Regions from separate parts of the Rhodococcus sp. NPDC059969 genome, predicted to be linked through region 1. Evidence: riboswitches for the same ligand, from Rfam matches in the RefSeq annotation. Region 1 holds a riboswitch; each other region holds the start of a gene.
The links. A riboswitch is a leader RNA that binds a small molecule or an ion and turns the genes downstream of it on or off. The one in region 1 is predicted to bind S-adenosylmethionine.
Positions count from the first base shown of each region.

Region 2: another riboswitch for S-adenosylmethionine. It lies ahead of ACFWAD_RS17700 (aminotransferase class V-fold PLP-dependent enzyme); the one in region 1 lies ahead of ACFWAD_RS09045 (LLM class flavin-dependent oxidoreductase).
Region 3: another riboswitch for S-adenosylmethionine. It lies ahead of ACFWAD_RS25640 (putative leader peptide); the one in region 1 lies ahead of ACFWAD_RS09045 (LLM class flavin-dependent oxidoreductase).

Region 1 covers NZ_JBHWUF010000002.1:16,700-18,960, forward strand. The annotation lists gene ACFWAD_RS09040 (ABC transporter substrate-binding protein) at 1-977, shown strand, start outside; SAM riboswitch class I at 1,158-1,253, shown strand; gene ACFWAD_RS09045 (LLM class flavin-dependent oxidoreductase) at 1,258-2,261, shown strand, end outside.
Region 2 covers NZ_JBHWUF010000006.1:27,181-29,441, forward strand. The annotation lists gene ACFWAD_RS17695 (PucR family transcriptional regulator) at 1-577, shown strand, start outside; SAM riboswitch class IV at 638-752, shown strand; gene ACFWAD_RS17700 (aminotransferase class V-fold PLP-dependent enzyme) at 807-2,132, shown strand.
Region 3 covers NZ_JBHWUF010000012.1:38,893-41,153, forward strand. The annotation lists gene ACFWAD_RS25635 (sulfite exporter TauE/SafE family protein) at 1-697, opposite strand, end outside; SAM riboswitch class I at 897-991, shown strand; gene ACFWAD_RS25640 (putative leader peptide) at 999-1,076, shown strand; gene ACFWAD_RS25645 (amino acid ABC transporter permease) at 1,201-2,175, shown strand; gene ACFWAD_RS25650 (amino acid ABC transporter ATP-binding protein) at 2,172-2,261, shown strand, end outside.

The sequences.
Region 1 (2,261 bases):
TTGGAGCCGGACCCTTCACCGAAGATGTCTTCACACCGAGCGTCGAGCGAATCTTCAAGGCCAACCCTTCCTACTACGGCGGCGCTCCCAAGCTGGACAAGTTGCGGATGGTTGCACTCAACGGTCCGCAGGCCAATCTCGAATCATTGAACAGCGGACAGCTCGACGTCGCTTACATTCGTGGCCTGACGTCGGCGATCAATTCTGCCAAGTCCGCTGGTTACCCCGGCTACATCGACGTGCTCAATGCCGGAAGCGCCGAGATCGTCAACAACCGTGAAGGCCGACCGGGCTCGGATGTTCGCGTTCGACAGGCTATCGGCTACGCGCTGGACACCACGTTGATCGATCAGCGAGTGGAAAACGGTGAGGGACTGCCGGGCTCGGAGTTGTTCGGACCGACGTCCCAATGGCATGTAGACACCCCGGGTATTGCCTACGACCCCGAAAAGGCGAAGGAACTTCTGAATCAGGCAAAGGCAGACGGATTCGACGGCACTCTTGACTACGTCGTTCTCAGTGAGCCGAAGGACCATGCGATCGGCCTCGCCGTGCAGTCACTGTTGCAGGCCGTCGGGTTCGAGGTGAACTTGATCTTGGCCAACAACGCCGGCGACATCGTGCAGAACGTCTACGTCAAGCACGATTTCGACCTCGCGCACGCGGGTATCGGAATGTACGAGTCGATTCTCGATCTCGGATTGTTCTCCACGACCAACAGCACCTCGATGGCGAACACCGCGGGTTACGCCAACCCCGCTATGGATCAGTTGATCGCTGATCTGCAGCAGACGAAGGACAACGCGTCGGCGCTGGCCGTGATCAGCAAGATCCAGACCTTGTGGAACGAAACGGTTCCGTCGGCTCCGGTCGGTGGATTGGCCTCTTTCTGGGCTTGGCAGAAGAACGTGCACGGTGTGGTTCCGACCGCAACGGGCATCATGTTGTTCGACCAGGCATGGATGGGCGCTGAGTAGCCATACGCGCAACCCGAGAGCCCCGTCCGACGTGAGTCGGGCGGGGTTTTGTCGTGCCCAGCTCGATAGCGTGAACACGCAACCCTTTCGATCATCGTGATTCTTTTGAAATATGTTGCTAGTCAAGGTAATTCGAATGATCGAATTTGACTTGCCTGTCGTGGTCGACATAGATTGCATCCACCATCCAGAGTGGCTGAGAGACCTGGCTCGATGATGCCGCAGCAACCCGCTACCTAACCGCAGTGTGGGTGCTACCGCCAGGACCGATGGAGGACGCATGACTGTTTTTGCCGTGGGTATCGAATTGGACGGCGAGGGTACTCACCCCGCTGCCTGGCGCCGAAGCTCGCACCGCCCGGACCAGCTGCTCACGGGTAAGACCGTGCGCGATCGCGTCTCGGCTGCCGAGAATGCGGGCTTCACGTTCGCGACGTTCGACGATTCCATCCTTCCTCCGAGCGGTGACGTAGTCGGTCGTATCGACGCTGTCTCGAGGGCGGCGTACGTGGCGGCGACGACCAGCACGATCGGGCTGGTCCCCGTCGTCGGGACCACGTACGCCGAACCATTCCATACCTCTTCGCAATTGGCGACGCTCGACTACTCCTCCCGCGGGCGCGGCGGCTGGCTTGCCGTTCCGGTCGAGGACGACGCTGCGGCGAGGGCGTGGGGGAGAGCTCCGGTGGCAACGGAGTCGGCGCGTCAGCAGGAGCAGCGGGATTCGGTCACCGTCGTGACTGATCTCTGGGACTCGTGGGAGGACGACGCCGTCGTCCGTGACTATCTCAGTGGACGGTTCCTCGAGCGTGATCGTTTGCATTACGTCAATTTCGAGGGCGACACGTTCTCGGTGAAGGGGCCGGCCATCGTTCCGCGGCCGCCGCAAGGCCAGTTGGTGGTCTTCGGCCGCTACGGCGCCATCGAACCACACCAGGCGGATGTTGTTCTCGTGTCCGGTGATTCGGTGGAGGCCATCGCACAGTCGGCTGCCAAGGCGCGCGATGAGGGCGCGTCATTGGTGGTCGCCGAGGTCGATGTGGCTTTCGATACGCCGAATCTGTCTGCGGCGCAGCGGCTGACTGAGCTGAACTCGCACGGGAAAGCCGTCGACAGTGGTCGACTGCTCCTGGCTGCAGATCCGGGGGAGGCGGCCGCAGTTCTGAAAGAGTTGGCCGGGCACCTCGACGGTGTTCATTTCCACGCTCTCGTGATCGACGAGGACCTCCCTGTGCTGGCCAAGTTCGTGCTTCCGGGGTTGTCCAAGGCCGGGTTGACGCGGCG
Region 2 (2,261 bases), on a different contig from region 1:
AGACGCCCTCGCAGCGGAGGGAATCGACGCCAACGTTGTGGAACAGGCTGACGGCTGGGCAGCGTGGACGACTCTGCCAGGTGAGCCGCGACCGGAGGCGATCACCAGGATTGCCGAACGTATTCGCACAGCTCAAGCGCGGTTGGAGCCCACAATGGAGACGTGGGTGGGAGTGGGACGCGCGCACGATGGCCCTGCCGGTATCGGAGCGTCTCTGTCGGAGGCGGGGGATGCCGCTCGTCTCGCCGGTTCCCGGTCGCACACCGGCCGGTTCCTGCACGTGGACCGCCTCGGGCTGGCGCAGTTGCTGCTGGCGTGGACGCGAACCGACACGTTTCAGCCCGCCGCCGCGGCACTGCTCGCGCCGCTACGAGATTCGAGTGGAGAGTTGCTCGAGACTCTCTCGACGTACCTCGACGAAGAATCGTCTCTGGCTCACACCGCAACTCGAATGGGCTTGCACCGCAACACCGTATCGAGTCGGATCGATCGAATTCAGCGCCTTCTCTCGGTGGATCTGGCCGATCCGGAAACCAGGCTTGCACTCCACCTCGCCTGCCGAACGATCGCGCCGTGACGACGGGCTTCGCAGCTTCGTCTTGACAAGCACGGGAAGTTCCTGCCATCCTCGTTGCCAGGTCACGAGTACCAGTGTTCAGCCCCGGCTTGCTGGTCGGCAACCCTCCTCCGCGGTGGGGTGCTCCGGGTGACGACCCGGCTGCGTTCGAAAACGAATGCGGCAAGCGCGGACTCTTCCGGGGCCATCACCCGAACGAATGAGTCCTTGAACGTGAGGATTGTCTTCGATGACTGCTGTATTGAGTGCCGACACCTGCTGCACCGCTCCGATCGCCAAGGTTTCGGGTGCTGACCTGCAGGTTCCGCTGGTTCAGGGCGGCGAATGCTCCTACGCCAACTTCGACTACGCCGCGAGTGCGCCGGCATTGGCCCAGGTCACCGACCGTATCGCCGAGTTGTTGCCCACGTACGCCAGCGTCCACCGCGGTGCCGGCTACGCGTCCCGGATCTCCACCCTCACCTACGAGAACGCTCGTGAATCCGTTGCTCGTTTCGTGAACTGTGCCGACGATCAGGTTGTCGTCTTCACCCGAAACACCACCGATTCGCTGAACCTGCTGGCCCAGTGTGTCCCCGGCAGCACCGTTGTCCTCGACGTCGAGCATCACGCAAACCTGTTGCCGTGGAACGACGCTCGTATCGTCACCGCCGCAGACACCATCGAAGAGACCATCGAGCGTCTGATCGGTGAACTGTGCACCAAGCCTGCCGCACTGCTCGCAATCACCGGCGCCTCCAACGTGACCGGTGAGATCCTGCCGATTGCACGCTTGGCTGACATCGCTCACCGTTGCGGCGCACGTATCCTCGTCGACGCTGCTCAGTTGGCTCCCCACCGTCGCATCGACCTGCAGGAATGCGGCGTCGACTACGTAGCGTTCTCGGGCCACAAGCTGTACGCGCCCTTCGGCGCCGGCGTTCTCGTCGGCCGCCGTGACTGGCTCGACGAAGCTCAGCCGTACCTCGCCGGCGGCGGCGCCGTGCGTGAGGTGACCATCGGATCCACCGAGTGGGCTTGCGCGCCCGCACGCCACGAGGCCGGTTCGCCCAACGTGCTCGGTGCGGCAGCTATCGCGACCGCCTGCGAAACCCTGCACGCTCTGGACTTCGACGTCATCGCCGAGCATGAGAAGGCGCTCACCGCCCAGCTCACTGACGGCTTGTCCGCCATCGAAGGCGTCTCACTCGTACGGCTGTGGAACGACGCTCCTGACGCCGTCGGAATCGTCACCTTCACCGTCGACGGATTCGAAGCGGGCGAGATCGCCGCATTCCTCTCCGCCGAGCACGGCATCGGAGTTCGCGACGGTCGCTTCTGCGCACATCCAGTTCTCGCACGCCTCGGCCTCTCCGGCGGTGCAGTTCGCGCCAGCCTCGGCCTCGGTAGCAGCTCGGATGACGTCACGCGGTTGGTCGACGCCGTGAACATCCTGGTTTCGAATCAGCGTGATTGGAAGTACGCGAAGACGGCAGGTGCGTGGAACCCTGTGCCCGAGACCCGCCCCTTCCTCGGAGCCGCAGACGACAATGCCGGCGCAGCCGAGTGCGTCTGAGCTGAGCTCGGTCCCCGAAAACTCGAACGGACAACTAGCATGGCAGCCATGGCACCAGCGGACTTTCCCGCCACCCCTTCGAGAGTGAGCATCACTCTCGGTCAGTGGTGCCGTCGCCATGTAGATCTG
Region 3 (2,261 bases), on a different contig from region 1:
GGCGTCGTCCGTAGCGGGCGCCCAAAACGCCGCCACCGAGTGAGCCGACAGCGATCAAACCCGCTGCTGCCCAATTGATCTGGTCGAAGGCCAGAGTGATGTACATTCCGGCCGCGACGATGTTGACGAGCAGTGAGAGCAGGTTCTTCGCGCCGTTCATGCGCTGGAGGGTTTCCGGGAGGATGGCACCCATCACACCGATGAGGAGGATGCCCTGCGCGGCGGTGAAGTAGCCGCCGTAGATGCCGACGGCAAAGGTGCCCGCGGTCAGGAGCATCAGCCTCTTGGTGGACAGCGTCGTCTCTTCGGTGGAACGCTTCTTCGCCCACGCCTGGATACGTGGCTGGAGGAGGACAAGTGCGAGAGCCAGGATCAGCAGCACCGGAACGATGGTCTCGAACAGTTTCTCGGGTAGGTGCATGAGCAACCACGAACCAAGGAGTGCGCCGGCGAGCGACGCGGGAATCTGCCACTTCAAACGATCCCACTGCCCGGACAACTCACGCCGGTATCCCCACGTGCCCGAAACCCCGCCGGCGACGAGCCCGACCGCGTTGGACATGGTCGCGGTCACCGGCGGCATCCCGAAGGCGACCAGGGTGGGAAACGTGATCAGCGTTCCACTGCCGACGACGGCATTGATCGCGCCCGCACCGATGCCGGCCAACAAGATGAAGAAAGCGTCGATTCCACTCACTCCGCAGACGGTACGGCAGAGGAAAAGTCAGTCCGGACGGCGGTCCCGGTCTCGATTCGAACACTCCATTGAACACGGCGACCAAGGTTTCGGACACCGTTGAAATCAGTGCGATTTCAACATGAAGCGACCTTCATTTCCCTTGCAGTGCAGGGAAATACAACATTTGACGACTCGGGATTTCGCGTCTAGTCTTTGCTCACCATCCAGAGCGACCGAGAGACCTGGCTCGTCGACGTCGCAGCAACCCCCCGAGTGATCGGGAGCGGGTGCTACCGCCAGGACCGATGGAAGGCATCACATGGGTTCCACTTCGCACGCTGCGCACAGGCGTCGTCACATCGATCTGTGCCGCACCGCTTCGTGTCACTGTCTCTGACCTCACTGTCACCGACCGAACTGTCGTCGTCTTCGCAACTCGAGTACGCCACCTCGAGAACACAGCTGCGTTCCCATTTCCCGAAAGGTCTATTCGTGATGTCCACTCCGTCAGGTAGTGCGCCGTGAGCGCGCCCACCGATGTCCGCCCCGAAAAGTCGGTGGCCGAGCCGCAGCTTCCCGACTCGGAACTTGTCGTTGCTCGTACCTGGCACCCGTTGCGCTGGGTGATCAGCGCGGTCGTGCTGGTTTTGCTTGCTCAATTCATTCACGGCCTCGTCGTCAACCCCGGCTGGGACTGGCCGACGTTCGCGCAGTACTTCACCGCGAAATCGGTGCTTGCCGCGTTGTGGATGACGATCAAACTGACCCTGTGGGGGACGATCCTCGGATTCGGGCTCGGTGTTTTCCTGGCACTCGGCCGGTTGTCGAAGAACCCGGTCCTGCAGGTGATCGCCTGGACCTACATCTGGGCCTTCCGCTCGATTCCGCTCATCGTGCAGCTGCTCTTCTGGTTCAACATCACGTACCTGTACCAGACCCTTTCTCTTGGAATACCTTTCGGACCGGAGTTCTTCACCTTCCAGGTCAGCGGTGTGATCGGCGGATTCACTGCAGCAGTCATCGGTTTGGCACTGCACCAGGCCGCGTACTCGGCCGAGATCATCCGCTCCGGAATTATCTCGGTGGATCACGGTCAGATCGAAGCAGCTCACTCGCTAGGTATTCCGCGCAGTCGCCAGTTCTTCAAGATCATTCTCCCGCAGGCGATGCGGGCGATCCTCCCCAATGCCGCCAACGAGGTCATCGGACTCTTCAAGGGAACGTCCATCGTCTCCACCATGGCGATCGCCGAACTGTTCTACCAGGTGCAGGTCATCTTCGGCCGCAACGGACGAGTTGTGCCCCTGCTGATGGTCGCCACAATCTGGTACATCATCCTCACGACGTTGCTCTCGATCGGTCAGTACTACGTTGAGCGCCACTACGCACGTGGATCCGCCCGAGCCCTTCCGTTGACTCCGATCCAGAAGGCGCGCAAGAAGTTCGAAGAGATTCGTGACGCGCGTCTCGATATTCCGAGAGGTGCGACCCGATGACCGCAGAATTGGCCGAAGAGACGGTGTACGCCGTCGAAGCGCGCGGAATCCACAAGTCGTTCGGCACGCTGGAAGTACTTGCCGGC